2 regions of the Sphingomonas sp. CFBP 13603 genome follow, and region 2 is predicted to be linked to the other one. Evidence: riboswitches for the same ligand, from Rfam matches in the RefSeq annotation. Region 2 holds a riboswitch; the other holds the start of a gene.
The links. A riboswitch is a leader RNA that binds a small molecule or an ion and turns the genes downstream of it on or off. The one in region 2 is predicted to bind thiamine pyrophosphate.
Positions count from the first base shown of each region.

Region 1: it holds a riboswitch for thiamine pyrophosphate, as region 2 does, so the genes downstream of both, IFR23_RS12300 (TonB-dependent receptor) here and thiC (phosphomethylpyrimidine synthase ThiC) in region 2, are expected to answer to the same signal.

Region 1 is NZ_JADBIA010000007.1:68,732-84,631, forward strand. Features, by position in the region: gene rsgA (ribosome small subunit-dependent GTPase A) at 1-259, opposite strand, end outside; gene pnuC (nicotinamide riboside transporter PnuC) at 345-893, opposite strand; gene IFR23_RS12295 (phosphotransferase) at 890-2,035, opposite strand; gene IFR23_RS12300 (TonB-dependent receptor) at 2,037-4,259, opposite strand; TPP riboswitch at 4,392-4,501, opposite strand; gene IFR23_RS12305 (glycoside hydrolase family 130 protein) at 4,549-5,664, opposite strand; gene IFR23_RS12310 (SDR family oxidoreductase) at 5,785-6,543, opposite strand; gene IFR23_RS12315 (alpha/beta fold hydrolase) at 6,599-7,480, opposite strand; gene IFR23_RS12320 (protein adenylyltransferase SelO) at 7,518-8,879, shown strand; gene astD (succinylglutamate-semialdehyde dehydrogenase) at 8,916-10,328, shown strand; gene cobA (uroporphyrinogen-III C-methyltransferase) at 10,565-11,356, shown strand; gene IFR23_RS12335 (DUF2849 domain-containing protein) at 11,353-11,649, shown strand; gene IFR23_RS12340 (nitrite/sulfite reductase) at 11,651-13,282, shown strand; gene IFR23_RS12345 (DUF934 domain-containing protein) at 13,275-13,715, shown strand; gene IFR23_RS12350 (phosphoadenylyl-sulfate reductase) at 13,708-14,460, shown strand; gene IFR23_RS12355 (replicative DNA helicase) at 14,626-15,900, opposite strand, start outside.
Region 2 is NZ_JADBIA010000011.1:143,231-159,130, forward strand. Features, by position in the region: gene thiC (phosphomethylpyrimidine synthase ThiC) at 1-1,783, opposite strand, end outside; TPP riboswitch at 1,823-1,933, opposite strand; gene IFR23_RS16245 (outer membrane protein) at 2,343-3,221, opposite strand; gene IFR23_RS16250 (ferritin-like domain-containing protein) at 3,300-4,313, opposite strand; gene IFR23_RS16255 (ferritin-like domain-containing protein) at 4,375-5,394, opposite strand; gene IFR23_RS16260 (MipA/OmpV family protein) at 5,600-6,463, opposite strand; gene IFR23_RS16265 (DUF2141 domain-containing protein) at 6,533-6,922, opposite strand; gene IFR23_RS16270 (sterol desaturase family protein) at 6,888-7,700, opposite strand; gene IFR23_RS16275 (hypothetical protein) at 7,776-8,384, shown strand; gene IFR23_RS16280 (hypothetical protein) at 8,466-8,768, opposite strand; gene IFR23_RS16285 (hypothetical protein) at 8,946-9,125, shown strand; gene folD (bifunctional methylenetetrahydrofolate dehydrogenase/methenyltetrahydrofolate cyclohydrolase FolD) at 9,260-10,150, shown strand; gene IFR23_RS16295 (MarC family protein) at 10,147-10,767, shown strand; gene IFR23_RS16300 (AcrB/AcrD/AcrF family protein) at 10,810-12,612, opposite strand; gene IFR23_RS16305 (GtrA family protein) at 12,737-13,162, shown strand; gene IFR23_RS16310 (class I SAM-dependent methyltransferase) at 13,191-13,919, shown strand; gene IFR23_RS16315 (glycosyltransferase family 2 protein) at 14,211-15,233, opposite strand; gene IFR23_RS16320 (RelA/SpoT family protein) at 15,281-15,900, opposite strand, start outside.

The sequences.
Region 1 (15,900 bases), on a different contig from region 2:
GGAGGACGCGCACCGGCTCCAGCGTCCGATTGTCGATCAGCAGCCAGTCGCCGACGGTCGGATGATCGTCCGTCGGCAAGGCACCGGCTATGTACGGCGAGACGAAACGCTGGCCCCCTTCGCCGGCGACCGCGATCTGGCCGCGGTGGACGGACATCACGCGAACGGGGTGGCATTGCGCCGTTTCGTCGTCCGAAACCTGGACACTGAAATGATCGTTCCAGCCAAGATCGAGCAGTGTCTCGGTCGGAGCTGTCATCGGGTTGCGGCGTCCACTATCATGCCGGTTCGGCTGACATCATCCGCGCCGATACGCAAGCGACCAGGTCGACGCCAAACCGTCGCTACGCGGCTCGCCAACGCCGATATCCCATGACCGCCAGCGCGATCATCACCGCATAGAGGCCTGCCGTCAGCATGAGGCCCTTGACGATGAACATCCCGACATAGAGCACGTCGACCACGATCCAGAGCAGCCAGCTCGCAGCGTGGCGCCGCGCCGTCCAATATTGCGCGACCAAACTGAAACTGCTCAACCCCGCGTCCATCCACGGCAGCGCCGCGTTCGTGTAACGGCTCATGAACCAACCGATCGCGAGCGCCCCGACCGCACCGGCCGCCAGCCCGGCGGAGGCTTGTGCGCGATGCAACGGCCTCACGACGATGTCGCCGGTATCCGCCTTGCCACGCGCCCACGCGATCCAGCCATAGACGATCGCGATCCCGAACAGCGCCTGCAGGACCATGTCCGCATACAGGCGAACGTCGAGGAAGAGCTTGAAATACAGCGCGCAGGCGACGAAATTGACCGGCCAGCACAGCATGCGCCGCGTCGCGGTCAGCCAGATGCCCGCGAAGCTGACGACGACGGCGATGATTTCGAACCCCGTCATCGGACCGGACCCTCGCCGCCGATTCGCTTCAGGAAATCCTGACCGGCTGCCGACAGGAACCAGTCGGCATGACCGACCAGATAGTCGTCCCATGCCAGCGTTGCGGAATCCGGGTCGCCGACGATGCCGGCGAAGTAGTCGATCTCCGACAGCGCGAATTCGAGATGGACCAGCGGCAACAGGCGCACGATCGTCGCGATGTCGGCGCGGCTCAAAGGCCGGATCGTCGCATAGCCCGAAAGGATCGCGATCGCGGCCTCCGGGTCTGCGATCGCCGCGTCGTTCCCCTGCGCCAGCTTCAACCACTGTACCGCGGTCCGCTCGATCGCGGTGGCGATATCGTGGACGGCGCAAGTACGGTCGGCGAGACCGAAGTCGAACACCGTCCGCACGCTCCCGTTGCCCGCCCAGAGCAGGTTCGACGGATGCCAGTCGTTGTGAGTCCAGAGCGGCACCTGCGCCGCCAGCAGCGAGGGAAGCCCGTCGCCCAACGTTCCGAACAGTCTCGCAAGATCCCGCCGCCACGGCTGAGCCGCTAGGAACGCAGCGAGCGCCGGACGGGCGGCGACATAGGCTTCGGCCGCCGCGATCGGATCGGCTGCGGGCAGGATCGTAAAGCTCGCCACGAGCGGCTGCGGTCGACGCGCCGGAGCCGTGAAATCGCGTGCGGCCTCGTGCAGCGTCGCGAGGGCGACACCCGCGGCATGCGCGTGGGCGTGCGAGAAGAACGGCGTCCACGACAGGCTGTCACGGTACAGGTCCGCGCCGGGCGCCTCGCGAAAGAGTTCATAGGACCACTCACCGCGCGCAACGCCACTCCCGCCATCAGCGGTCGCCATCACTTCGGCCACGGAAACGCCCGCACCGGCGAGATGCGCGATGAATGCGTGCTCCTCGGCCAGGCCCTCGATCGAGCGGACACTCGCGTGATGACGTTTCAGCAAGAACGCGCCCTGCGTCGCGTGGACCAGCGTCGCGGCGGAGAATGGTCGCGGGGAATGCCAGTGCAGACCGGTCATCCGTCCTGCCGCCGGGAAGCGGGCGAGTAGCGCCTCGGCCTCGTCCGCGGTTATCGCGGGCCAGGTCGGCGCCTCCATCGCGGTGCCCATGCCGTGGACGAGATGCGCGGGCTGCGACGCCACCTCAGAACGCCCGCGAGATCGTCGCCATGACCGCCGCGCCGCTGCCGATGTAATAGGCGGGCGGTGCGCCGGCGATGACCGTGCCGTTACGGCCGATCGTGTCCTGCGCATTGGTGCTGACTGATTGCACACCGGCGAGGACGTGCGGATCGGTGACGTTGATCGCGTTGACGCGCAGGTCGGTGCGCTTGCCGTCGAGCCAATCGGCGAGGTGCATGCCGACTGACAGATCGAGAGTCGCATAGCCCTTGATGCGTTCGTCGTTCATGAAGCTCGCATATTGCCGGCCGATATATTTCGACGCGACGCTGCCGAAGAAACGCCCGTCGTCGTAGATCCCGCCGGCGCCGAACTGGACGGTCGGGCTGGACACCGCGTGCTTGCCCCTGGTCGGCAGGAAGTCCGCGCCGACCGGGAGGTCGTCGTCGATCCGGGCGCGCAGATATTCGCCGGAAAGATACAGGCTGACCCCGGCGATCGGGCGATAGTCGATCTCCGCATCGATGCCGTACGAGGTCTGGCCACCCGCGTTGAGCGTCGCGTTGACCTGCGCGCCGCCCTGGTCGAGCACGGTCGCGAGTTGGCGGTTGCGGAACTTGTAGTGGAAGCCGGTCACCGACGCGGAGAACTGCTCGCCGATGAAGCGATAGCCCACTTCCTGCGAGACCGAATATTCGTTTTTGAGCGCGTTGGTCCCCTGCACGACGACCGCGCCACCCGCATAGCTGTTGTAGAGCGTGAACTCGTTCGGCGTGCGGAAGTTGGTGGTGATGTTGGCGAACAGCTGCTGGCGATCGTCGATCCGGTAGTGGATCGCGGCGCGCGGCAACGCGGCGAAGCTGTCGTTGCGCACCTTTTCCTGCGGTCCGGGAAGGTAATTGCGGCCATTGCGGAGGACGTTGACGCCCTTGAACCCCGCGTCGATTGTCAGCCGCGGCTTCAGTGCGATGCTGTCAGCGAGGAAGAAGCCCTTCGTCACGGTGACGGTGCGCTGGTTCTCGTAGGCGAGCAGGCGGCCGTCGGCGGTGCGGATGGCCTTTGAACGATAGCCCCAGCGGTCGAACGGCTGCCCAGCGGCGTCGATCGAGGTGTACGACTGCGTGACGCGGTCGGTGCCGTAGTCGAACCAGAGTCCGGCGGTGAGCGTGTGTGCGGCGGTCTTGAAGGTCAGCTTGCTGACGTTGCCGGTCCGCATCTGGTCGCCGGTATAATTGCCGAGTACCGTCGCGACGCCATCGACTGCGCCGGGCAGCGCGATCGGCTGTGCCAGTTCCTCGGTGCCGAGGAAATTGCCTTCGGTGGTCAACTGCGTGCCGTAAGGCGAGTTGCCGTAGCCGAACTGGAGATAGGTGGTGCTGTCGAGCGCCAGCCGATCGGTCAGCACGAGATGCACCGGCGCGGAGGCGTAGAGGTTGCGGAACGGCGCGCGGTACAGCCGCCAGTAGTTGGTGTTCCCTGCCGTGTAGCGCTTGTCGTAGTTGAACCCGCGACCCTGCGCTTTCCACTCGGCGAGCGTCGGGCTCGGATAGCTCGACGAGTTCGCATCATTGTACGACAGCGCTAGGCTGGCGCGGTTGCCGGCGCCCCATTCGTTGAGAATCTTCGCGTCGATATGCTGGCGGGTGTCGAAACCGGCACCCCGCCAGTTGTCCGCGCGGGTGTTCGAATAGGACAGGAACGCCTTCAGCCCGGTATTGCCGATCGTCCCGCTATCGACGCGGAAGAACCCACGCCGCGCCGCGTAGCTGCCGAGCGACAGGTCGACGAGCGCGCCGAGACGCGCCTTCGGATCGTCCAGCGACAGCGACAAAAGCCCGCCCGCGCCGCCGAGCGTCGGTGAATCGATATCGACCGAGCCCTGCGCCAGCGTGATACGCTTGAGGTTCTCCGGGTCGGCGAACTGCGACGGATAGGCGTAATAATAGCCGATGTCGTTCTGCGGCGCGCCTTCCATCAGCACGCCGATCTCGTCCTGGCCGAGACCGCGCAACGTCAGACTGGAACTCGTCGACAGGCCGTACGGGTCGCTTGATGCGACGTTCGCGCCCGGCAGTAGCGTCACCAGCTGGAACGCGTTGAGCGTCGGCGCCTGCTTGACGATGAAGTCGGCGGAGATCGCACTTTGCGCGCGCGGCACCTTCTGGTCGAGCAGCAGACCGGCTGGGTCCTGCTTACCGACCACCCGGATCTCCGCGGGTTCGACCGGATCGGACGCTTGCGCCACGGCCGACGATGCGGCGAGGGTCGCAGACAGGGACAGTGCGACCCGCCCCAGAAGTCTGCGCTCGCGCCCAGCGGAAATCACACTCAAACCAGCACTGAAAAACGTCACGTCCACTCCAATCGGAGGGACGACGGGCCAGCCGCAGACCCTCCCTACGCCGGTATAAGCCGGATCAGGTTCAGCGGGTCATGGGCTGCTGCCCACCTCTCAGCCGCGCATGAGCGGCCCCCCGGGGATACGCGTCGCTTAGGCGGTCCGGGGGTGCGTGGAAAGCGCTATCGCGTGCGGTTCACGGGGCGGCGGCGAACACGGCCTTTGGGATATGCGTGATCCGGCACGCGAGGTCCGCCTCGCCGCTGGCAACGACGTAGAAGTCGCCGGCGTCGGCGATGCCCGTCGTGAAGACCACGTTGTCGAGGTACATGCTGTCCTTCAGCGGCTCGGTGAGCGCGGGGTTCGGTTCCAGCAATGCGGTGTGCTCGGTCGCGACGGTAATCGACGGGTCATCCTTGTCGAGGATCGACCAGTACGTCCGGTAGATGCCGACTACGCCAGATGGCTCGACACCGTGCCACAGCGTCAGCCAGCCGCGATCGGTCAGGATCGGGGGCGCGCCGCCGCCCATTCGCGCGGTCGAAACGGTGGCGGAATGCGGGCGGATGCCGGGCTTGTCGTGCGGCTTCCAATGGAGCGCATCGGGCGAGCGCGACAGGTTGATCGATGGTCCGCTGCGCCATTCGCTGCCCGGTGGGTAGGCGAAATACAGATCGCCGAGCGGCCGCGTCTGCGCCCAATACTGCCCGGCGATCAGTCCTTCGAAGATCAACATGTCCTTGTTCTGGTGATCGAGCACGATCCCTTCGAGCTGCCAGTCGAGCGCGTCGGCGGACGAATACAAGGTCGTCGAATGCCGCTCCGGGCTGACCGAACACGTGGTCATCAGATACCGATCCCCAACCTTCGAGATCCGCGCATCCTCCACACCGTAGCATTGGTACGACGTCCGCGGCGCGATCGCCCTGTCGTAATGCACTGCCACGACCGATCGCCCCTCGGCATCCAGTTCGACCGGCAGCAACCAAGACAACGACGTCAACGCCATCACCTTCCACCCGCCCCCAGGGATCAGGAACTTCCGCGGATCCTTCGTATCGACCATCGCCAGCGGCCAAGCGTCGAGCACGTACGCGCCATCTTCCCAGCGGATCGCATGGACGTTGCCATCCCTGATCGGCTTTTTCAGCGCTTCGGCGACCCGCACCATCAGCATCAGATTGCCGTTCGCCAGCCGCGTCATCCCCGGATTGAACGCGCCGAGCACATAAGTTTCGGCGCCGACCTTCCCCGCCAGCGGCGAGCGCGACAGGTCGATGTCGGCAGGGGTGAAGACGAGCTGGTCGAACATGCTATTCTCCTTGGTACGTATTCCATCTGTGCCCCCCGTTGAAAGCGGGGGTCCAGGGCCACGAACGCTGTCCTATGGTACCCTGAGCTCCCGCTTTCGCGGGAGAACTAGAAAGGGAGATTACTCCCCCTCGAGCGCCCGCGGGACGATGACGATCTGCTGGATCACGGTCCGCGTCGGCTGGGTGAGGAGGAACTCGACCCCCGCCGCGATATCTTCGCCGCGCAACATCTGTTCGGCCTCGATCATCTGGCGCTGCTTGTCGTCGGGTACGTCTGGGTATTGCATGTCGGACCCGACCTTGCCCGGCTCGACCAGCGACACGCGGATACCCTTGGGTCCCAGTTCGCGCCGAAGCGCTTCCGAGAAGCCCGCGATCCCCGACTTGATACCGGCATACACGGTCGAGCTCGGCCCGAGGATGTGCGCGCTCAGCGAGCCGATGATGACCATGTCACCGATCGGCGTCATCCGGTGCGCGGCGTGATGCGCACTGAGCAGATAGGCGGTGAAGTCCACCGCGATCGCGTAGCGCAGCGCGTCCTCGCTCATCTGCGTAAGGCCGCCCGCCGCGACCGCCGCGTTGATGACGGTGATGTCGAAGCCACCAAGATACGCTTCCCCGGCATCGAAGAACGCGCGGACCTTGTCGGGATCGGCGAGTTCGGTGACCATCCCGTCGCCCTCGCCGACTTCGCGGATGTGCGTCAGCGCATCGGCCAAATACCGTTCGTCGCGCCCGCAGACATAGACCTTGGCGCCGTTCGCCGCGAGCATCACTGCGATCGCACGGCCGATCCCGGTCGTGCCCCCGGTGATGATCGCGCGGCGACCTTTAAGAGGACGGGCATCGGTATGCAGGTCGGCGCGTTCGGTCATCAAATTTCCCGGCAGATCAGTGAAGTCCGCGCCTGACGCACGGTTCCCGCCGTCTCTAAGCGCGGATCGCCGCCCCCTCAAGCGCACGCACCAGCAACCGGTCGATCGGGTCCTGCAGCATCGTCTCGCTCAATGTCGGCGCGTGGCCGACACCCGGCACCGTCACCAGTTCCGCCTGATCGAGCGATGCCGCCATCCGCTCCGCCGTCGCCGCCGACAGCAGGTCCGATCGCCCCCCGCGCACGATCAGCGTCGGCACATCGCGCAGGGAGCCGAGCGCCTGCCACATGTCCGGCCCCGCCTCGTTTCCCGGCACGCGGAATGGCTCGGCGATCTTCAGATCGTAATCGAGCACGATCCGCCCCGAACTGTTGAGCCGGTACAGCCGCTTGGCCATCGCCAGCCAGTCCTCGATCTGCCAGTCGGGATAGACGTCCGCATTGTTTTCCGAAACGCAGCGCGCAGCGTGCATCCAGGTCGGGAAGACGCTCGCCTTGCCGACATAGCCGCGGATTCGCGACAGCCCCTGCGCGTCGATCTCTGGCCCCACGTCGTTGAGCAGCGCCGCCATCATCCGCCCGCGCGAAGGCCCCGCCATCAGCATCGTGACGATCCCACCCAGCGACGTCCCAAACGCGATATACCGGTCGATACCCTGATCGGTCAGCAATGCCTCGACGTCCTGCACGTACGTCAATGGCACATACGACATCGGGTCCTTCGCATACGCGCTCTCGCCGCGCCCACGAAAGTCCACCGCGATCAGGCGCCAGCGCCCCGCGAGCCTCGCCGCGAGCGCATCGAAATCGCGCGCATTACGCGTCAGCCCCGCCATGCAAATGATCGGCGGCTGGCCTTCCGCACCGCCCGGATAGTCCCTGGCGTGGAGTCTCAGCCCGTCGTTGGACCACCAATAGAGGTTTTCGTAAGCGGCCATGGTTGCGTCCTTCGGGTAGCGGCCACCATATCGCCGCATGCCTATCTCCCCGCAAGCCTATCGCCCCGAAGCAAAGCTCCTCGACCTCGGCGACGGCTTCTTCGATCCCGTCGCGCCTGCGGACTTCCCCGAGACGCGAACCCGCTTCCGCAACGATCGCGCCGCCGCGCAGATCGGAGTCGACACGCTCTCTGACGACGAATGGACACGCCATTTCGGCCGGTTCGAGCCGCTCCCCGGCACGCTCCCCCAGCCGTTCGCGCTCCGCTATCACGGCCACCAGTTCCGCAACTACAACCCGGATCTCGGCGACGGCCGCGGTTTCACCTTTGCGCAGATGCGGGATGGCCGAGGTCGGTTGATGGACCTCGGAACCAAGGGATCGGGCCAGACCCCGTGGAGCCGTGCAGGCGATGGTCGCCTCACCCTCAAGGGCGGGATGCGCGAAATCCTCGCGACCGAGATGCTGGAAGCGCTCAACGTGCCGACTTCGCGGACACTGTCGCTGATCGAGACCGGGGAGGAACTCCAGCGCGGTGACGAACCCAGCCCGACTCGCTCCGCGGTGCTGGTCCGCCTCAACCACAGCCATGTCCGCATCGGCAGCTTCCAGCGCCTCGCCTACAACCGCGACGAAGCGGCGTTACGCAAGCTCGTCGGCTACACGCTGCGCAACCTCTACGACGAGGACAGCGAGGATCCGGTCCGCCTGCTCGACCTCGTCGTCGGCCGCACCGCGCGCCTCGCCGCGCGCTACATGGCGGCGGGTTTCGTCCACGGCGTGCTCAATTCGGACAACATCAACGTCACCGGCGAGAGCTTCGACTATGGCCCGTGGCGGTTCGCCCCGACCTGGGACCCCGCCTTCACCGCCGCCTATTTCGACCACCAGGGACTGTACGCGTTCGGCCGCCAGCCCGAGGCGATCCACTGGGACATGATGCAACTCGCCGTCGCGCTTCGCCAGATCGCCGAGAGCGACCCGCTGGTCGCGGCGCTCGACCAGTTTGGCCCGCGCTACCAACCCGAAGTCACGCAGGCGATCCTCTGGCGCCTCGGCGTCCGCCCGCGCGATCCCGACACCGACCGCGACCTCGTCCAGGCCACCGAACGCGCACTTCGCACCTCGGGCGTCGGCATCGACCGCTTCTTTTTCGACGTGTTCGGGGGCGACTTGCCCGAAACCTATACCGACCCCTGGACCGAGGTCCGCGCCGCGCTCGCGTCGTACGAACCCCGCAAGGACCGGTCGCACGCCTATTGGTCGGGTGAACCGTGCAGCATGCTGATCGACGAAGTGGAGGCGATCTGGGCCCCGATCGCCGAGCACGACGACTGGGCGCTGTTGACCGCGAAAGTCGCCGCGATCCGCAACATGGGAGACGCGCTCGCCGAATAATTGGAATCATCCCTGATTTGAGGCAAGAGCAGCGCCATGTCCGACGAGATCATCTCCCACGAACCCGCCACCGGCGCGGTCCTCTGGCGCCATCCGGTCGGCGACGTCGACGCGGAGGTCGCCTGCGCGCGCGCCGGCTGGTCGAGCTGGGCGTCGAAGCCGCTCGCCTTCCGGATCGAGACGATGCGGCGCTTCGCCAACATCGTCCGGCAGCGCAACGATGCCTTCACCGATCTGATCGCGCGCGAAACCGGCAAGCCGATCTGGGAAGCGCGCGGCGAGGTCGAGACGGTCATCGCCAAGGTCGACATCTCGGTCAGCGCCTACGCCGATCGCACCGCGCAACGCCGCCTCGAAGCGACGATGGGCTCGCGCATCGCCGTCCGCCACAAGCCGCACGGCGTGCTCGCGGTGCTCGGGCCGTATAACTTCCCCGCGCATCTGCCCAACGGCCACATCGTCCCGGCGCTGATCGCCGGCAACGCGGTCGTCTTCAAGCCGTCGGAAAAGACCCCGGCCGTCGGCGCGTTCCTGGTCGAGTGCTTTCGCGCCGCCGGGGTGCCGCCCGAATGCATCCGTCTCGTCATCGGTGGCCCGAACGAAGGCAAGGCGCTCGCCGCGCATCCCGATATCGACGGACTGCTGTTCACCGGCTCGGCGCGCACCGGCCTGGCGCTCAACCGCGCGTTCGCCGACAAGCCCGAGAAGATCCTCGCGCTCGAGATGGGCGGCAACAACCCGATCGTCGTGTGGGACACGCCCGACCTGCACACCGCGGCGATCCTGATTATCCAGTCGGCATTCACCACCGCCGGGCAGCGCTGCACCGCGGCGCGTCGGCTGATCGTCGATAGCAAGCTCTACGACCCGCTGATCGCCACGCTCGACAAGATGGTCGGGCGGATCATCGTTGGCGAACCGCACGCCAACCCCGCCCCGTTCATGGGCCCCGTGATCGACAACGAAGCCGCCGAGCAACTGACCGAGAGCTTCCTCGAACTACTCACGCGCGGCGGCCGCCCGATCCGCCATCTCGAACGCCCCGTCGCGGATCTCCCGTTCCTCAAGCCCGCGTTGATCGACGTCACCGACATCGCCGATCGGCCCGATATCGAGCTGTTCGGGCCGATCCTCCAGGTCGTCCGCGTCGATGATTTCGACGCTGCGATCGCCGAGGCGAACAACACGCGCTACGGCCTGTCCGCCTCGTTGATCAGCCAGACCCCCGCGCTGTACGACCGGTTCTGGGCGAACATCCGCGCCGGCATCGTCAACTGGAACAAGCCGACCAATGGTGCCTCGAGCGGCGCGCCGTTCGGCGGCATCGGCTGGTCGGGCAATCACCGCCCCAGCGCCTATTACGCGGCGGATTACTGCGCTTACCCAGTCGTCAGCAGCGAATCCGAAAGCGCCCGCGCGTCGATCGGGATCGGCCTAGCCGACGGCTGATTACTTTCGATCCTCCCCCGCCAGGGGGAGGTGGCGCGAAGCAACGGAGGGGGAGGACACGGAGCAGAGGTTATCGCCGCCCTTCCCCTCCGTCTGGCAAGCGCCATCCACCTCCCCCTAGCGGGGGAGGATCGGTCGGTTCGACGACCAACATGCCCCGCCACGAAAGCAATCCTACCTCCCGCCAAAGCATCATTCGGTTGCAGCGCAGCGCCCATCCGCCCATCTCCGGTCGCATGGCAAGCCTCCTAGACCCCACCGCCCGCGGGCGCGTCATCCTCGTCGGGGCGGGCCCTGGCGATCCCGGCCTACTTACCGTCCGCGCGGTCGAAGCGCTGAAGACCGCCGACGTCGTCGTGCATGACGGTCTGATCGACCCACGCGTGCTCGATATCGCGCCACCCTCCGCCCAGCGCATCTCGGTCGCCAAGCAGCGCGCGCGTCACACGCTGCCGCAGGAGGCGATCAACGCGCTGATCATCGCGCACGTGAAGACCGGCGCGATCGTCATCCGGCTCAAGGGTGGCGACCCGTTCGTGTTCGGTCGCGGCGGCGAGGAGGTCGAGGCGGTTCGCGCTGCGGGTCTCCCCGTCGAAGTGATTCCTGGCGTCTCGGCTGCACTCGGTTGTGCCGCCGAAGCGATGCTGCCGCTGACGCACCGCGATCATTCGAGCGCAGTCAGCTTCGTCGCGGGCCAGTGCAAGGGTTTGACTGAGCAGGACTGGTCAGGGCTCGCCGGCCAGGGCCGCACGCTCGTGATCTACATGGGCATCGCTACGGCGACCGAGATCGCAGACAAGCTGATGGCCGACGGCGTTGCGCCCGATATGCCCGTCGCCGTGCTGGAGCGCGGCACGTTGCAGGGCAGCCGTGCGATCCGGACGCTACTCGCCGATCTCGGCGCCATGGTGGCGCGGGAAGCGGTGAAGAGCCCCGCGATCATCGTCGTCGGCGAAGTCGTCGAACTGTCGGACGCCGAAGACAAACTCGCCCGCTGGGCCCGCGTAGCAGAGGACGCCGCCGCATGAAGCTGTTGACCGGAAACGACCTTCCCACCGGCGACGTCGTCTGGTGGACCGGCAATGGCTGGTCGCGCCACATCGAGGACGCGGCCGACGTCGGCGTCGCGGGCGAAGCCATCCTCCAGGCGGAGGAAGGCGCACGCCGCGTCAACGTGCCCTATCTCATAGAGGCGACGCAGACCGACGACGGCCCCCGCCCCGCCCACATAAAGGACCGCATCCGCGCTTTGGGCCCGACGATGCGGCCCGACCTGACTCTCAAACCCGCCGACCCCAACGCCGGCAGCTGGGTAATCTGACATGTATAAATACGACGAGTACGACCAGGCGATCGTCGACCAGCGCGTCGATGAATTTCGCGACCAAGTCCGCCGCCGCCTCTCGGGCGAGCTCACCGAGGACCAGTTCAAGCCGCTCCGGCTGATGAACGGGCTGTACCTCCAGCTGCACGCCTACATGCTGCGCGTCGCGGTGCCGTACGGGACGCTCGACGGGCGCCAGATGCGGATGCTTGGGCACATCGCGCGGAAGTACGATCGCGGCTACGGCCACTTCACCACGCGGCAGAACATCCAGTTCAACTGGATCCAGCTCGACCAGACCCCGGACATCCTTCAGGAGCTCGCGACGGTCGAGATGCATGCCATCCAGACCAGCGGCAACTGCATCCGCAACATCAGCTCCGACCAGTTCGCCGGCGCCGCCGCAGACGAGGTCGCCGACCCGCGCCCCTGGGCCGAGCTGATCCGCCAATGGTCGACGTTCCACCCGGAATTCACGTTCCTGCCGCGCAAATTCAAGATCTGCGTGATCGCGGCGGACGAGGATCGCGCGGCGATGCGCCTCCACGATATTGGCATCGGTCTTCACGTCCGCGACGGCGAACTCGGCGCGAAGATCTACGTCGGTGGCGGCATGGGTCGCACGCCGATGATCAGCCACGAGATCCGCGACTTCGTGCCCGCCGACGACCTGATGAGCTATCTCGAGGCGTGCCTGCGCGTCTACAATCGCTACGGCCGGCGCGACAACATCTACAAGGCGCGGATCAAGATCCTGCTCCACGAGATCGGCCCCGACGAATATCGCCGCCAGGTCGAGGAGGAATTCGCGGCAGTGAAGGGCCTTGGGCTCGACCCTCCGCGGGCCGAGCTGGAGCGCATTACCAGCCACTTCGGCGCGCCCGATTTCGACGCGAAAGCCTCGACCCATATCGACCGCAGCGATCCCGACTTCGCGGTCTGGCTCGACCAGAACGTGAAGGCGCACAAGCAGCCGGGCTATGCGATCGTCAACGTCAGCCTCAAGCCGATCGGCGGTATCCCCGGCGACGCGTCGGCGGACCAGATCGACGTGATGGCCGATCTCGGCACGCGCTACAGCTTCGACGAACTGCGCGTCACGCATGCGCAGAACATCGTCCTGCCGCATGTCCGCATCGCCGATCTGCACGCGGTGTGGTCGGCGCTGAACGAGGCGGGTCTGGCCGAAGCCAATCTCGATCTGATCAGCGACATCATCGCCTGCCCCGGTCTGGATTATTGCAGCCTCGCCAACGCGCGCTCGATCCCGCTCGCGCAGAAGATCGCGACGCGCTTCGGCAGTCTCGATCGCCAGCGCGATCTGGGCGAACTGAAGCTCAAGATCAGCGGGTGCATCAACGCGTGCGGGCATCATCACGCGGGCCACATCGGCATCCTCGGCGTCGACAAGAAGGGCACCGAAAATTACCAGCTCTCGCTCGGCGGCTCGGGCGCAGAGGATGTGAGCCTCGCGAAGATCACCGGGCCGGGCTTTTCCGAAGACGGCGTGGTCGACGCGATCGAGCGCGTGACGGACCGGTACCTGCAGGTCCGCGATCCCGGCGAACGCTTCCTCGACACCTACCGCCGCGTCGGCTTCGAGACGTTCAAGGAGGCGATCTATGGTTGAGTATCCGGACCAGACATTGCTCCGCTTCCGCGACGACGAGCCGCATGACGAGCCCGCGGTGACGCTCGATTCGTTCATCGGCCAGAGCAACGCGGCGGCCGTTCGCCTGGAGGCAGGCGACGATGCACGAGCGCTGTTGCCGCAGATCGACCAGCTTGCGCTGATCGAGGTGAGCTTCCCCGGCTACCGCGACGGGCGTGGTTATTCGTCCGCGCGTATCCTGCGCGAGGCGGGCTATACCGGCGAACTGCGCGCGCAGGGTGACGTGCTGGTCGACCAGATTCCGCTGATGCGGCGGTGCGGGTTCGACAGCTTCGCACCGCAGGCGCCGATCGACATCGACGTGCTGCGCGCAAGCCTCGAGCGCTACGACACGCCGTACCAGAAGGCCGCGGACGGCGCGGTGCCGGTGTGGAAGCTGCGCCATGGGTGAGCCCGCGCGCCAACTCGACATGATCGACGTCACGCCGGCGTTCACGCGCGCCGATGCGATGGCGATGCAGGACCGGTTCGAAGGCGTCTCCGCGCAGGAGATGCTGTTCGAGCTGCTGGTCGGCGAGTTGCGCGGGCGGATCGCGGCGGTGTCCTCGTTCGGCGCGGAGTCGGCGGTGCTGCTGCACATGGTCGCGCAGGTCGATGTCGACGTGCCGGTCGTGTTCACCAATACGCAGAAGATGTTCGGCGAGACCTTGGCGTACCGCGATGAGTTGGCGGAGAGACTGGGGTTCACCGATCTACGCGTGTTCAGGCCGGATCCGCGGTTGCTGGCGATCAAGGACAAGACGGGGTTGCGCTGGTCGTATGACCCCGACGGGTGCTGCGATTTGCGGAAAGTCGAGCCGTTGCGGCGGGCTCTTGCCCCGTTCGATGCGTGGATTTCGGGGCGGAAGGGGTTCCAGTCGGGCACCCGTACTGCTTTGCCGCGGTTCGAGGAGGATGAGGGTCGGTTGAAGATCAACCCGCTTGCCGACTGGGACAAGGCCAAGCTCGATGCATATTTCGCGGAGCATGAATTGCCGCGGCATCCGTTGGAAGCTCAGGGGTATCTTTCGATCGGCTGTGCGCCATGCACGACCAAGGTAGCCCCGGGCGAAGACCCCCGCGCAGGCCGGTGGCGGAGTTTCGACAAGGTCGAATGCGGTATCCACGCCCCCACCGATTACGACCCGATGATTTGATCAAATTCCCTCGCCCCTCCGGGGAGAGGGAGGGAGGAGCCACTTTGCGACGGAAGGGAGAGGGGCGTTGGGATGAACAGTCCCTAGCCACACTCCCCTCTCCCTTCCTACCGTAAGCGCGGCGGGCCCCTTCCCTCTCCCCGAAGGGGCGAGGGACTCAGACACTCAATACTCCGCCAGATCCGAGAACTTCGTAATCGTCGGATCGAACTTCATCCGGACCTTGCCCGTCGCACCATGACGCTGCTTCGCGATGATCAGCTCCGCCAGGCCGTAGACCCGCTCCATCTCCGCCGCCCACGACGCATGGTCCTCGAAGATCTTGGAGCTGTCCCCTTCCGCCGGCCGCTTGGGCTCCTTCGACGCGACGTAATAATCCTCGCGGTACACGAACCAGACCATGTCCGCGTCCTGCTCGATCGACCCCGACTCGCGCAAATCCGACAGCATCGGCGTCTTGTCCTCGCGCGACTCCACCGCACGCGACAGCTGCGACAGCGCCAGCACCGGGACGTTGAGATCCTTCGCCAGCGTCTTCAGGCCGCGAGAAATCTCGGAGATTTCCTGGACGCGGTTGCCGTCCTTGCTCTTGCCCGAGCCTGACAGCAGCTGAAGGTAATCGACCACCACCAGCCCGATCTCGTTGTTGTGCCGACGCTGCAACCGACGCACGCGCGTATGCAGCGCACCAATCGAGAGACCGCCGGTATCGTCGATGAACAGCGGAAGATTCTCCAGCTCGGCAGCGGCAGCAGCGAGCTGCGCGAACTCGGTACGGCTGATCTTACCCATGCGGAGTGATTCGGACGAAATCTGCGATTGCTCGGCGAGAATACGCGTCGCGAGCTGATCGGCGGACATTTCCAGCGAGAAGAACGCGACCTTCGCCCCGACCGAGTCCTTCGGGGCGATCCCGTCGGCCATGTCCCGCATCCAGCGCCGCGCGGCATTGAACGCGATGTTGGTCGCAAGCGAGGTCTTGCCCATGCCCGGACGACCGGCAAGGATCATGAGATCGCTGTGATGCATGCCGCCGATCTTCGCGTTGATTGAATCGATGCCGGTGGTGACGCCCGACAGATTGCCGCCCGAATTCAGCGCGCGCTCGGCCATCTTGACCGCGGCGGTCGTCGCCTGTGCGAACGACTTCACCGTATTCTCGGAGCCGCCATCCGCCGCGACCTTGAACAGCTCTTCCTCGGCCAGCTCGATCTGCGCGCGCGGATTGACCTCCTCGGAGGTATCCATCGCGCGATCGACCAGCGTCCGCCCGACCGACACGAGCGCACGGAGCATCGCCAGATCGTAGATCTGCTGCGCGAACTGGCGCGCGCCGATCAGGCCTGCACCGCTGCCCGTCAGCCCAGCCAGATACGCCGGCCCGCCGAGCTCGCGCATGCCCTCGTCCGCATCGAACATCGGCCGCAGAGTCACCGGCGT
Region 2 (15,900 bases):
CGGCTAGGAACGTATCCGCCGGCGCGTTCTGCTTTGCCGCAAAATCCCGCACCTCTTGCGTTATCTTCATCGAGCAGAATTTTGGGCCGCACATGCTGCAGAAATGGGCGGTCTTGGCGCCTTCGGCTGGGAGCGTCTGGTCGTGGTATTGTTCGGCGGTGTCGGGGTCGAGGGAGAGGTTGAACTGGTCTCTCCAGCGGAATTCGAACCTTGCGCGGCTGAGCGCGTCGTCGCGCATCTGGGCGGCGGGGTGGCCCTTCGCCAGGTCGGCGGCGTGGGCGGCTAGTTTGTAGGTTACGACGCCGACTTTCACGTCGTCGCGGTCGGGGAGGCCTAGATGCTCCTTCGGCGTGACGTAGCAGAGCATCGCGGTGCCGTACCAGCCGATCATCGCGGCGCCGATGCCGCTGGTGATGTGGTCGTAGCCGGGGGCTATGTCGGTGGTGAGTGGCCCTAGCGTGTAGAAGGGTGCTTCGCCGCAGACTTCGAGTTGCTTGTCCATGTTCTCCTTGATCTTGTGCATCGGCACGTGGCCGGGGCCTTCGATCATGACCTGGACGTCGCTCTTCCACGCGCGGTGGGTGAGTTCGCCTAGCGTGTAGAGTTCGCTGAACTGCGCTTCGTCGTTGGCGTCGGCGATGCTGCCGGGGCGCAGGCCGTCGCCGAGGCTGTAGGCGATGTCGTACGCCTTCATGATCTCGGTGATCTCGTCGAAGCGCTCGTAGAGGAAGCTTTCCTTGTGGTGGCTGAGGCACCATTTCGCCATGATCGAGCCGCCGCGCGAGACGATGCCGGTGACGCGTTTCGCGGTCATCGGGATGTAGGCGAGGCGCACGCCGGCGTGGATCGTGAAGTAATCGACGCCCTGTTCGGCCTGCTCGATGAGCGTGTCGCGGAAGATCTCCCAGGTGAGATCCTCGGCGACGCCGCCGACCTTTTCGAGCGCCTGGTAGATGGGGACGGTGCCGATCGGGACGGGCGAGTTGCGCAGGATCCATTCGCGGGTGTCGTGGATGTTGCGGCCGGTGCTGAGGTCCATCACCGTGTCGGCGCCCCAGCGGATCGACCAGACGAGCTTGTCGACTTCGGCGGCGACGTTGCTGGCGACCGCGGAGTTGCCGATGTTGGCGTTGATCTTGACGAGGAAGTTGCGGCCGATCGCCATCGGTTCGGATTCGGGGTGGTTGATGTTGTTGGGGATGATCGCGCGGCCGCGGGCGATCTCGTCGCGGACGAATTCGGGGGTTACGAAGTCGGGGATGCTTGCGCCGAAGCTTTCGCCGTCTCGCTTGTAGTCTTTCAGCATGGCGCGGCCGAGGTTTTCTCGGGTGGCGACGTATTCCATTTCCGGGGTGATGATGCCGCGGCGGGCGTAGTGCATCTGGCTTACGTTGGCGCCGGCGCGCGCGCGGAGGGGGCGTTTGATGGTGGCGGGGAACTGGGGGACTCCGCCCGAACGGTCGGGGCCTAGCTGGCCGTTGTCTTCGGGGCGGAGTTCTCGGGCTTCGTAGGATTCCACGTCGCCTCTGGCTTCGATCCAGGCGCGGCGGAGTTGGGGGAGGCCGGCGTTGATGTCGATTTGCGCGCGGGGGTCCGTGTAGGGGCCGCTGGTGTCGTAGACGCGCAGGGGGGGCTCGCTGCAGCTTGGGTCCAGGACGATCTCGCGCATGGCGACGCGGACGTCTGGGCTGGTCGGGACCGCTACGTGGATTTTCCGGGAGCCTCGGATCGGGCCGGTGGTAACGCCGATGTCTGCGGTCTTGGATTGCGTATCGATGGCCATGCGCTTGCTCCTACGGGTCTCGGAGCAAGGATTGCGGTTCTGTGGCGACCGCTCCCTCCCTCCGCCGGTATCAACCGGATCAGGTTCAGCGGGTCGAAGGCTCCTGCCTTCCTCTCAAGCGCGGATAAAGCGCTCCCCCGGGGTGGGGTAAGCATAGGGGGCTTGGGGTGGGGTGCAATGGGGAATTTGGGGGCTTGGGGTGTGCGGGGAAAGTGCATGGGCTTCGGCTGGGCATCCTGCCGATCGAAGGTTCACCACCCCGGCGGAGGCCGGGGTCCAGTTGGGGGACGGCGGTAACGATCGGCGGTGCTTCGTTATATCCGCCCTTCCAACTGGGCCCCGGCCTTCGCCGGGGTGGTGGCAATGTGGATGTTGGTTTTTTGACGGCGAGCGCACGCTTGCTGAACCGAGAAAAGGCCGCTGCCCGGTTTGGGGCAGCGGCCTTTTCCTTACTCCGCGCGCCGTCAGTCGTAGCAAAGCTACGCCTTGTGGCGTGCTTTGCTGCGCTGGCCGGGCTTGGGCGAGTCCTGCACCAGGGTGGTGCAGGCCGCCCTTCGCCTTAGAACCGGAAGTTCACCGTGCCGCGGAGGCTGTGCCAGCGGAAGTTCTCGTCGCTGCGGCGGAAGGTGGTGCCCGCGGTGTTGGGGGCGAGGACGAACGGGTTGTTCGCCAGGAGGACCGGGCTGCCGGCGAGCGCGGTGCCGGCGGTGACCAGGACGCGGGCGTCGTCGTCCTTGTACTGGTGATAGGTGTATTCCATCCCGATCGAGATGTTCTTGGTCAGCTTCTGCTCGATGCCGCCGCCGCCGACATAGCCCCAGCGCTTGTCCGAGCCGGTGGCTGCGAACGCGTTGGCGGTGTTGGTGGTGAAGAACAGATTGTCGATCTTGGCATAGCCGGCGCCGCCGGTGGCGTAGAACAAGGTCTTGTTGGCGGCGAGACCGGCGCGGAGGCGGGCCGATCCTTCCCACTTCAGCTTGCGCGCCATCGTGTAGCTGGCGGGCGTGGTCGAGAAGGCGGCGACGCTGTCGGTGATCTCGGACTTGCCGAATTCGCCGACGATGCCGACCACGAACGGACCGCGCTGCACGTCGAAGCCTGCGCGGCCGTAATACGACCAGCCGTCGTCATCGTTGCGGCAGCCATAGGCGGGCACCGCAGTGCGAGCGGAACCGTTGCAGAAGCCCGGCGAGAATGCGTTGGCGCCGCGGATCGTGTTGACGCTGTCGTTGAAATTGCCGTCGCCGTTGCGGTCGAACAGGATCGACGAGCCGATGTCGTTGGGCTGGACGTCGTAGCCGCCGGCCGCACCGATATAGACGCCCGAGAACGGATTACGGTCTTCGTCGGTGGTCATGTCCTGCGCGGCGGCGGGAACGGCAAAAATGCCCGCAGCGGCGAGGCCGGCGAGCATGGTGAGCTTCGTGAAGTTGGTCATGGTCATTCCCCAAACAAGGGCCGCGGCGATCCCTGTATTCGCCGCGGCCAAGGTTTCATGTTCAATCGGCGATGGGCCTCATGCGCGCGCGGCGCTGGTCCGGATGTTGCCGTTGACGCCGGCCGGGAAGAACCCGCCCATCGCGACGGCTGCGCTGTTGAGATAGACGATGTTGAGCACCTGGCCGGTCGAGCGGCTGTAGGCGAGGCCGTTGGCATCGGTCGGCACGATGTTCGAGACCGTCGCATCGGTACCGGTGATGCCCTGATCGATGTCGCTTGCGCCATCGAGGCTGTCGCGGGCGTTGCTGATCTGGTTCGCACCGGTGATCAGCGCCGGGGTCGGGTTCCGGACGTCGAGACCCTTGCGGTAGAGGACCGTGCGGACGAGACCGGCATGGTAGGCCTCTGCCGCGAGGATGCCCGCTGCCGCCTCGAGATAGGTCGGGTTCGAGATCAGCGGTGCTGCGCCCTTGTAGGCCGAGACGCCGACGTCCTCGAAGATGAACGCACCGAGCAGGAAGCTGTTGTCGTCCGCATAGGGATTGAACACGCCGGTTGCCGGGATGACGCCGGCCGCACGCGCCGCCGCGGTGAAGGCGCCTGGGGCTGCTGCGGTACCGCCCGAGATGTTGATCGCGGGCTGCGCGACGGCGGCGTTGCCGAGCGCGCGACGCAGGAACGCGACGTGTGCGACTTCGTCGATCGCGATCTCGCGGGCATATTCACGCACCACGGCATCCTGGAACGGCACCTGCGCGCCGCCGGTGACCGCGCCCTGCGTACCGGTACCGGTCAGCAGGCTGGCATTGAGGCCGACGCCGAATGCCGCGAACGCGTAGAACTGCGCTTCGAGATATTCGAGGTTGAGCGCGAAGTTGAGCACGTCGGCGTCGTTCAGCGCCGGGGTCGGCGTCGGGCCGGGGGTCGGCGTCGGGGCCAGATCCTCGTCGTCGCTGCCGCATGCCGACAGCAGCGAGGCGCCACCGATGGCGAGCGCGGAACCGCCGGCGAAGCGGAGGAAGCTACGACGTTCGTTGCGACGGCTGGCGATCGCGTCGAATACTTCCAGCTTGGTATTGATATCGGTCATTGGGTGAATCCCCTGAATATCGATGAAGGCGTAAGGTCGGGCTGTGGGTAGGGCTGGCGGATCAGCCTGCCGCCACGCTCGTCCTGATGTTGCCGTTCATGCCCGACGGGTAGAAACCGCCTGCCGATGCGGCGCCGCCGTTGAGGTACACGATGTTGAGCACCTGGCTGGCCGAGCGGCTGTAGGCGACACCGTCCGCGTCGAGCGGGACGATGTTCGACACGGTGACGGCCGCCTGCGTAGCCGAGAGGTTGATCGGCGTTGCCTGGTACGACGAGATGCCCTGATCGATATCGTTCGCACCGAAGATCGTCGTGTTGGCACCACCGCCGTCGAGGCTGTCGCGCGCACGCGAAATGGCATCGGCGGACGTGCGCAGCGACGGGGTGTCGATACCCTTGCCGTACAGCGTCGTGCGGACGATCGCGGCGTGATACGCCTCGACCGCGAGCAGGCCGGCAGCGGCCTCGAGCGTCGCAGGCGTGCTGAGGAAGCGCGCTGCGCCCTTGTACGCGGTCACGCCGACGTCTTCGAAGATGAACGCGCCGAGCAGGAATGCCTCGTCGGTGGCATAGGGATCGAACGCGGTGCCGGCGGGGACAAGCCCTGCAGCCTGTGCGGCGACCGAGAAGGCGCTGGTCGGCGAGACGCTGACGTCGATCACCGGCTGCGAGACGGCGGAGGTGCCGAGCGCGGTGCGCAGGAAGCGAACGTGCGCGATCTCGTCCTGGGCGATCTCACGCGCATATTGTGCGACGATCGGATCGGTGAAGTTGACGCGACGGCCACCACGAACCGCGCCCTGCTGGCCGGTGCCGGTGAGCAGCGCGTTGTCGAGGCCGGTGCCGTAGGCGGCGTAGGAGTAGAACTGCGCCTCGAGATATTCGAGGTTGAGCGCGAAGTTCAGGATGTCGGCTTCGCTGACCGACTGCGCGGCGGCGGCGCTGGACATCGACAGCGCGGTCGCACCGGCGGCGGTGATGGCGGCTGCGCCCAGCGCGTTCTTGAAGAAATCACGTCGGTCGTTGCGCCGCTCCACGCGGGCATCGAGGGCTTCGATCAGGTGCACGCTCTCGGTCATATTCAGGGTCCTCCCCTTGTTGTTTCGGACGTCGAAATCGTCTGCGGCGATGGCGCAACATTCCAGTCTCCGACCGGTCCCGTTTACCGGAACTCATTCGTAACCCGCTCTGTTACGGACATAAAAAAAGCCGTCCGCGTCGAGTAACGACTGCAGACGGCTTTTGGATGCAGGGTTTCAAGACCTGCAGAAAAAATAATTCAGATCAGAAAGTGTAGGTCAATCCAAGGGCATAGAGCCACTGGTCCGCATCGCCGACATCGGCGACGATCGGGGTATTCTTGTACTTGCCGAGCATGCGACCGTAGAGCACGCCGGCACCGACGCCGAAGCCGTGGCGAAGATCGCCCGACAGGCTCTGCACGACGAACAGCGAGGCGTTCGCGCGACGGAAGCCGCTGTCGTTGACGTCGTAGGTGCGCAGGCCGCTGTTCAGCGAGCCGATCGGCGTCACGGCCGCATAGGTGCGACCGAAGCCCTTGCCGGCATAATCCGCCGACACGCCGAGCGAGACGAGCGTACGGACCGACAGCGGCGTGGTGTAGTTTACCTGCGGGGTGATGACGTAGCTGTCGTAGGTGCCCGACACGTCGTGGACGTACGCGACGCGCGCGGTGATCGTGTCGTAGTCGCTGGTGATGACGCCGGTCTTGCCGATGCCGACATAGCCGCCGAGCTCGTACGCGGTATCGATCTTGCCGAGTGCGCGGACCTGGCGGTTGTCGATGTCGCCGGTGCGATCGCGACGGACGCCACCGATGACACCGACTTCGTAGTTGATGCCGACTTCGCCCGTGTTCGGGATCAGGTTGAAGTAGAGCTGCGTGCCGCGGAGGAAGAAGTCATGCCCGCGCACCGAGCCGACGATGGCGCCGGCGGGAGTGAAGGAATTGCTGTCCGCACCCTCGTAATCGGGCATCGACACCGCACCGAGCGCAATGGTGATACGGTTGTTGTCGCGAGGGTCGGTGATCGTCGGCGACGGGTTGGGATCGGTCTGGGCAAAAGCCGGCGTGGCGATGGCAAGCGCCGCGGTTGCGGCAGACGTGAAGAGAGTGAATGCGCGCAAGGAAATGCTCCGGACAAAAAGGTTCCACGGCCAAACGCGGTAAAACCGTTTTCGGTCCGTCACGATCGGTCAGAAGATGTAACGCATTTTCACCTGTTGCAATTCGGCATCACCCGCCAGCATGAACCGGGCGGCGGAAAAGCGCGGCGGACCGAACCGCACCGCGGCATTGCGCGAGAAGCCATAGCCCTCGCGCGGGATGCCCGCGATCGTATCGAGCTTCGCGTTGCTGTTCTCGTCGTGGATGATCGCGAGCGCATAGCCGCGCTGCGGCAGGCCGGGGAAGCTGGTGGTGTGGACGCTGGCCGGGATCGAACGCGTCAGCGCGTTGGCATCGTCGACGCAGGCGGGGAAATTGTCGGGATCGGCGGTCAGGCAGATCCGGATCATGCCCTTAGCCGAGCGGAGATTGTCGACCTCTACGTCAAGCCGCGTGACCGGCGCCGTCGCTGCCAGCATCGCCCACGCGATCGCGGCCGCCGCCACCAGCCGCGGCTTTCGCGCGCGCCTTGGCATGCGATTTGGCGAAATCGCCAAGGCCTCGGTCGGTGCCGCAGAGCCGGTCCCAGACTCGGAAATATAGCCCATAATTGCATCCGTATTGTTCATGATGTCGCTGATGGTGGCTGGCCGTTATCAGCCATCCCCCCAATGCTCCCCGCCACATGAACCTGGGGAATATCTCCCATCCCATGTGATTGGTCACTCCCATAACCGTCATGATGGTCAGGACCAAACCGAGTGCGCCGACATGGATCGGAATCAGGAGCACCAGTAGCGGAATTATCACAGCGCCGGTGATCGCCTCGATCGGGTGGAACGCCATCGCCGCCCAAGCCGTCGGCGGGCGGCTGGCGTGATGGACCGCGTGCGCGAGCTTGAACGGCCGCGGCCAATGCATCCAGCGATGCGTCCAGTAAAACCAGGTATCGTGCGCGAAGAGATAGAGCACCACCGAGACCGGCAGGTACCAGAGCGGGTAGGCGTGGACGTCGGCATAGACCTTGGTCCAGCCGCGATTCTGCCAGCCCCAGGCGAGGATGCCCGCGGGCACGCCGTAGATCGCGGCCGAGGCGATGCTCCAGCCGATCTCTCGCCGCATCTGGCTGTCGAGCCCGCGGTACAGGCCGGGATGCCGCGCGCGCGTCGCGGCGGCGAACGCGCCCGAGACGATGAGATAGCGGACGCCGACGATCGCGGTCATCGCCAGCGCGGACATTAGGATCGCAAGCCACATGAGGCGCGTATAGGGGGGTTTGCCGTGCGACGTAATGGGGTGGCGCCACGGAAATGGCCACGCTAGCCATGATGCATGGCACGCGCGGGCAAGCTGAAGGTATATCGGACGGCGGCGGGCTTCCACGACGCCTATGTCGCGGCGCCGAGCCAGAAGGCGGCGCTGGCGGCGTGGGGCAGCGACCACGACCTGTTCGCGCGCGGGATCGCCGAACTGGTGACCGATCCGGATCTGTCAGCCGAACCGCTGGCGTCGCCTGGCGTGGTGATCAAGCGATCGCGCGGCACGACCGCCGAACAGATCGCGGCACTGCCGGCGCGTGCTCCGGCGACGTCGCGCAAGGTCGATGCGCCTGACGAGGATGAGGGTGGACCGCGGCGCTCGCGGGCGAAGGTGGCTCCAACGCCAACTCCAGTGGCGGCTCCTAAACCCAAACCCAAACCCAAGCCCAAACCCAAGCCCAAACCGAGCCGTCGTGCGCTGGAGGCCGCTGAGGAAGCATTCGAGGCATGCGAATCCGAGTTTCGCCGCACGTTGCGGAAGATCACCGAGCGCGAGGCGGCGTTGGCGCGCGAACGCCGCGAGCTGGAGCGATCGCGGGACAAGGCCGTGGAAAAGGCGCGGGCGGCGGTAGAAGACGAGAAGCAGCGCTACGACGATGCGCTGGAGGAGTGGAAGGGCTGACGTCTTGCCGTCGCGTGTTGGGAGAACGCGGGGTGCGAGAACGCATCATCGGAGAACGGGGAGCCGCAGGTCGCGGCTATGTCATTGCTGCTGGTTCAGCTGCTGCTGCCGGGCCATCTGCTTCTGGCGTTGTTCGGCCTTGATCCGTGCCTCGACGCTCTTGCGCCCCTCCTCCATGCCTTCAGCATAGGAGGCGCATCCCTGGATCAGCATGGCCGTCTCGACATCGGTCCATCCGCGTTGCCTGGCGGCGTCGCGCAGCGCCTTGTCCAGCTCCTTGCCGCTCAACGCACGGTTGGCCGCGCAGATATCGAGAGCTTCCACAGGAAATTCGCCACCGAACGGTGCCGAAGCCTGCGCCAACGCGATTGCGATCAAGATCATGCGGCGATGCTAACGGAAAAGCAGGCGCGGCGGCCAGACGCTACCCGTCCAACGGTGGCGTATCGTCGACGGATCCGTGGGTGACGGTCGGATCGCGATAGCCCCTATGCAGTGCGATGAAAGCTGTTAGCCTCCACATCAGAGCAGGACGACCTGCCGGACTTCGGAGAGTGATGAATGGCAAACCGCATCGATGTTGCGCCCAGGGATCATACCAGGGACCGTAAGCCCCTGATCTACGCGATCACCGGCGTGATCCTCGCAGCAGGGGTTCTGATGATGGCGTTCTACGATCGTGGCGGTGACCCCGTGCCGCTCGCGTCCACGCAGAAGGCGATCGTCACTGCCCAGCGCTAGGGCCGGCCCAGCGCTAGGACCGGCAGCGTACCTGTCGGGGATGTCGATGGGGGTGTAGGCGGTCGATCATCGTCGAGTCGCGAGCGACGTCGCTGTGCTGGCGGAAATCGCGTCCGCGCTCTATGGCCGCGGGCATGAGCGCGACCATCATCGACGGCAAGGCCTTCGCCGCCGGCCTCCGGGCCCGTATCGCAGACGGCGTCACCGCCTTTCGCGCCGAGGCGGGCCGTGCGCCCGGCCTTGCCGTGGTGCTGGTCGGCGAGGATCCCGCCTCCAACGTCTATGTCCGGTCGAAGGGCAAGGCGACGCGCGAGGCGGGGATGGAGAGCATCGAGCACCGGCTGCCCGCCGACGTGCCGGTCGAAGACCTGCTCGCGCTGGTCGCGACGCTGAACGCCGATCCGACGATCGACGGGATCCTCGTCCAGTTGCCGTTGCCCAGGCATATCGACGAGCAGGCGGTCATTGCCGCGATCGATCCCGACAAGGACGTCGATGGCTTCCATCCGATCAATGCGGGACGACTCGCGACCGGTTTGGCCGGGTTCGTGCCGTGCACGCCGCTTGGCTGCGTGATGCTGTTGAAGAGCGTGCTGCCGAGCCTGAGTGGGCTCGAGGCGGTGGTCGTGGGGCGCTCGAACATCGTCGGCAAGCCGATGGCGCAACTGCTGCTCCGCGAGAGCTGCACCGTGACCGTCGTGCATAGCCGTACCAAGGATGTCCCCGCGCATATCCGGCGCGCCGATATCGTCGTGGCGGCGGTGGGTATCCCCGAGATGATCGAGGGCGACTGGCTGAAGCCCGGCGCGACCGTGATCGACGTCGGTATCAACCGGACCGATGCCGGCCTCGTCGGCGACGTCGATTTTGCGAGCGCGGTCGAAGTCGCGGGCGCGATCACGCCGGTGCCGGGGGGCGTCGGGCCGATGACGATCGCCTGCCTGCTGCGCAACACGCTGGTCTCGGCGGGGCGCCGCGAAGGCGTCGCGATCGATGAGGCTGCGCTGGATCGGACGGGCCTGTGATCGAACTCTATATCTCGTCGCTGATCACCTTCTTCGTGGTGATCGATCCGCCGGGCTGCGCGCCGATCTATGCCGGGCTGTCGGCGGGCGCATCGACGTTGCAGAAGCGCGCGATGGCGATGCGTGCGGTCGGAGTCGCCGCGGCGATCCTGTTCGTGTTCGCGCTGTTCGGCGAGGCGTTGCTGAAAGGCCTCGGGATCAGCCTGGCGAGCTTCCGCATCGCCGGCGGCATCATGCTGTTCCTGATCGCGCTCGAAATGGTGTTCGAAAAGCGCACCGAACGCCGCGAGGACCGTGCGGCGAAGGTCGCGAGCGATCCCGAAGTCGAGGACGTCTCGATCTTCCCGATGGCGATGCCGATGATCGCGGGGCCGGGCTCGATCGCGTCGGTGATGCTGTTGATGAGCCGCAACAGCGGGATCGAGCGCTCGGCGGTCGTGCTGGCCGCGATGGTCACGATCCTGCTGCTGACGCTGGTCGCGCTGCTCGCGGCGGGGCCGATCATGCGGATCCTGGGTGCGAAGATCGAGGCGGTGATCACGCGGCTGCTCGGCGTGCTGCTGGCCGCGCTGGCGGTGCAGTTCGTGCTCGACGGCTTGTCGGTGGTGCTGCGCTGAAGCCCGTCCGTCATCCCGGGCTCGACCCGGGATGACGGAGGTTCAATCCACCTTGAACAGTCGCAGCGGCGACTTTGCGGGCAGCGGTAGCGGCGTCAGCCATGCCGGCACCTCGTTCTTCGCCAGCTCGGCATAGAACCCCTTCGGGCTGCGCGCCTTGTAGTTGGTCGATTCCGCCGCGTTCGGGCACAGCAGCAGCATCGTCGCGCCGTGGCGCTTGATGATCGCATGCGCCTGGTCCGCGGTGCCGCCGAACGCGTGCTGGACGTCGAGGATCGCATCGCCGTTGCGGTGGTACGGCCCCGCGATCGCGTCGTGATGCGTGATCGTGATCAGCCGGGGGCCCATGTCGACGAAGGTGAACACGGTCTGCGCGGGGTATTTGTTAAGAGCGAGCAGCACGGTCGTGCGCAGGCAATTGCCGGTCGCCGAATTGACGCGCTTCTCATAGGGCTTCGGCCGGTCGATCGGCAGGTATCGGATCACCATCCCGGCGAACAACCCGGAGACGATCAGGAACGCGCTCACCGTCCCCAGCACGCGGACGGCAATCGATCGGTTGCCGAGCAGTCGTGGCAGGATCAGCCAGCCCAGCGCGGTCGCGCCGGGAACGGCCAGCAGCTGCGCGGCGGGGCCTGCACGGACCTGCCACAACAGCATCGCGCAGGCGAACGCGGTGAACAGCGCGACCGCCGCCCAACCGACCGCGCGGGTGTCGCGACGCGCGCGCCACGCCGCGAGGATCGCGCCGATCAGGCCGATGATCGGTAGCGTCGCCAGCGAGAAGCCGACCCGGAAGCTGTGCTTGTAGATCGGCTTGGCCTCGCGGACATTGTCCAGCCAGTTGCGTTGCAGCTCGGGCGAAATCCCCTCGGGCCGGCCAAGGCATTGCGGGAAGACGAGCGCGAACCCGACGACGATCGCCGCCCCGGCCGCGACCGCCAGCGCCAGCCGCATCCCGCGCGACGAAGGCCCGAACCGCGCGAGCAGGAACAGCAGCATCCCCGCCGCGATCATCACGCTCAGCCACACGGGCGTCAGCGCATCGCACCGCATCGCCTGGTTGGCGTTCGACGCGAACAGCGCGAACCCGAGCGTGCTGCCGCCGCCGAGCGTCAACGCATAGATCGACAGGCGCTCGGCTTCCGACCGGTCCCACACCCAGCGCAGCGCGATGATCGCCCCCGCCATCGCCGCATAGGGCAGCAGTTCGAGCCCGATCGACAGCGACACCGCGCTCGCGATGCCGACCATCGCGCCACCACGGCGGCCGTTCGGATCGCAGAGCCCCGCGACCGTGAGGCTCAGCATCGCCAGCTGCCAGCCGTGATGATCGATCCGCTCGGGCATGAACATCAGCATCGTGCCGACCGCGCCGACGAGGAACACGATTGCCAGCGGCCACGCATAGGGGCTGATCAACCGCCGCACGGTCGCGCCGATGCCGAGCATCGCGATCGACAGCGGCAGCAACGGTGCGATCCCGCAGGCGAGCCGCTCCGCCCAGCTGTTGCTGGTGAACAGGCGGAAGAACAGGATCAGCCCGGCGATCGGCAGGTCGACGATCCGGCTCCAGTGGATATCGAAACCGACCGGCGGGTTCATCCGGTAGTTGCGCAGATCGTACCAGCCCTGCCCGTCGAGCAGCGCGCGGACCTGCATCAGCCGCATGTTGTCGTCGGTATCGCCGAGCGACAGCCAGCGGATCTGGCCCCAGCGATCGAACATCGACCACGCCGCCACCGCCACCCAGGCGAGCAGCGTCAGCTTGATCCAATGCCGATCGAGTTCGTCGAGCAGCGTGTTCCGCGGCGTCGACTGCTCGGGGGGGGGTGCCTGATCCAAAACGCTTTCCTCCAGCCCGCACGCGCTCTAGATGCGCGGGCTTGTCTTCGCGGCCGCTCTATCGCGGTGCCCGTAAAGAACAAGGCACCGGCGCGATCGCCGGAGGGTAAAGAACAAGGCGGGCATGCAGGCGATTTGGCGACAGGTGGAGCAGATGCGGGCGAGCGGCGTGCTCGGCCAGCTCGTGCGCTTCGGCATCGCCGGCGGTATTTCCAGCGTAGTATATTCGCTCGTGTACCTGCCGCTGACGGCGTATGTCTTCCCGCCACGCCAGGCGGTGGCCGCGGTACCGTTCGCGTTTGCGGTCGCGGTGGTGGTCGGGTTCTTCCTGCACAGCCGCTGGAGCTTCAAGGGGCACGCGAAGGAACCGGGGGCAGGGCGGCATTTCAAGTTCGTGATCGTCCAGGCCGCGGGGTTGAGTCTCAACGCCGTCATCACGTGGATCGGCACGGCGTTGCTGCATCTGCACCCGTGGATCCCGCTGGTCCCCGCCGTCTTTCTTGCCGCGATCGTGACGTTCGTGCTCAACCGTTTCTGGGTTTTCAACTGATGCTTCCAATGAATTGGGCGACTTACTGATGGACCGCATCGTCTACGACCGGATGGCCGCCCACGATTCCACCCACTGGTGGTACCGCGCCCGCCGCGACATCCTGGCCGATTACCTGACCCGCTACGGCGCATTGCCGAAGGATGCGAAGATCCTCGAGATCGGCTGCGGCACCGGGCACAACCTGCCGATGCTGGCCGAGTTCGGCGAGATCGACGCGATCGAGATCGACCCCGCCGCGCGAGAGATCGCGAGCGAGCGGCTGGGGAAGCCGGTCGGCGCCGCGCCTTTGCCCGAACTGCCGGGCGTGCCGCGGAAGTATTACGACCTGATCGCCGTTCTCGACGTGGTCGAGCATATCGAGGACGACGTCGCGGCGCTGAAGGCGATGGCCGATTGCCTGGCACCGGGCGGCAAGATTTTGATCGCAGTGCCGGCGCATGCCTGGCTGTGGAGCGCACACGATGTGGTGAACCATCACCATCGGCGCTATTCGAAGGCGACGTTGCAGGCGGCGATCGAGACCGCCGGGTTGAAGCCGGAGAAGCTCGGCTATTTCAATTCGCTGCTGTTCCCGCTGGCGGCGGCGGCACGGATCGCCGGGCGGATGACCGGACGCGACGACAGCGACGATTCACCGCCGCCGAAGCTGGTGAATGCGCTGTTTGAGAAGATCTTCCGGCTGGAGCGGCATCTGGTCGGGCGCGTGCCGATGACGCCGGGGGTTTCGATCGTGACGTTGGCGGTGCCGCGGTAAACTTACCGCACATCCTTGCGCCGGATCGTTACCGCCGCCCGTGACCCGTTCTTCCTGAGCGAAGTCGAAGGACATGCCCCGCGCGCAAGTGCTTCGACTTCGCTCAGCACGAACGGGAGGGAGGAGGCAGGGCCCCTCCAACCACCACCCCGGCGGAGGCCGGGGTCCAATTGGGAGACGTCGCCACTGAAGCCCGCGCTTCGTTACTGCGACCTTTCCAATTGGGCCCCGGCCTCCGCCGGGGTGGTTCGAGGATTGGGGTGGTGCCAGAATCGGGGTACGCGGTGTTCGTCAGTCGGTGCGGATGGGAAGGGACGCTTCAGGCAACCGCACCACGTCGACCGGCTCCGCACGAAACCCGAGCGTCGCCTTCCCCTGAATCGGGCCGGCGACATCCGCGACGATGTACAGCGGCCGGCGCTTGGACTCGACATACAGCCGCCCGAGATACTCGCCGATCATCCCCAGCACGAACATCTGCACCGCGCCGAGGAACACGGTGACGAGCATCGTCGAGGTCCAGCCCTGCACCGCGCTCCCCGATAGCCAACCAATCGCGATATAGACGAACAGCAGCAGCGATACGCCGGTCAGTGCGAGCCCGGCGTGACTGGCGAACCGCAGCGGCGCGGTCGAGAAGCCGGTGACGGCATCGAACGCGAGGCGGATCATCTTCGCCAGCGGGTAGTTCGTCTCGCCCGCGAGCCGCTCGGCGCGATCGTAGGGGAAGGGCACCTGCTTGAAGCCGATCCAGGCGACCATCCCGCGGATGAAGCGCGCCTGTTCGGGGAGCGACAGGAACGCATCCAGCGCGCGCCGGCTCATCAGGCGGAAGTCGCCGGTGTCGAGCGGGATCGGGGTTTCGGTCATCCGCGTCAGCAGGCGGTAGAAGGCGGCGGCGGTGGCTTTCTTGAACACCGTTTCGCCCGCGCGCTGGCGGCGCACCGCGTAGACGACATCGGCTTGGCTCGCTGCCATCGCCGCGCGCATGTCGGACAGGAGTTCGGGGGGGTCCTGGAGATCGGCGTCGATAATCAGGATCTGCTCGCCCGCGCACAGGTCCAGGCCGGCGGTCAGCGCGAGCTGGTGGCCGTGGTTGCGCGAGAGGTTGATCGCGACCAGCCGCGGATCGGCGGCGGCGAGGCGCTGCATCACCGGCCAGCTGTCGTCACGCGAGCCGTCGTTGATCAGGACGATCTCGTAATCGTCGCCGACCGCGACCTTGGCCGCGCCGGAAATGCGCGCGTGCAGGATGTCGAGGCACGCCGCCTCGTTGTAGCAGGGGACGACTATCGAAAGGGACGGACGGTTCATCTGTCCCGTCTAGCGTCCGTCGCGGCCGCCGTCATCGTCGGATGTTTCTACACTCGCTCCACGGTGTGCACCGCATCCGCCGCCCGCAGCCCGGCCATCAGCCGCATAAGTTGCTGCACGTCATGCACCTCGACGTCGATCTCGTTGGTGTGGAAGCTCTTGTCGCGCGTATCGAGCCGCAGGTTGATGATGTTCGCCTTGTGCCCGCCGATGATCGTCGAGACGATGCCGAGCGAGCCCGGCTCGTTCTTCACCATCACCGATATCCGCGCGACCGCGCCCTCGGTCTCGTCGCCCCATGCCACGTCGACCCAGTCGGTCTCGTTTTCCGATCGCTCGGCGAGTTCGGCGAGGACCTTGCAGTCGATCGCGTGGACCTCGATTCCCGCATCGGGTCGGCGCAACCCGACGATGCGGTCGCCCGGCACGGGGTGACAGCACGTAGCGAGGTCGTAGGCTACACCGGGGGTCAGGCCCTTGATCGAGATCGCGCTCGATTGCGGCGCGAGCGCATGCGTCACGTCCGCGCCCGCCGAGCCGGGCATCAACGCCTCCATCACCGCCGCATCGGACAGCGTCCGCCGCGCGATCGCCACCATCAGCGACGAATCGTCGGGCAGCTTCAGCCGCTTCAGCGCGTGGCTGAGCGCATCGGTGCCGATCTGCG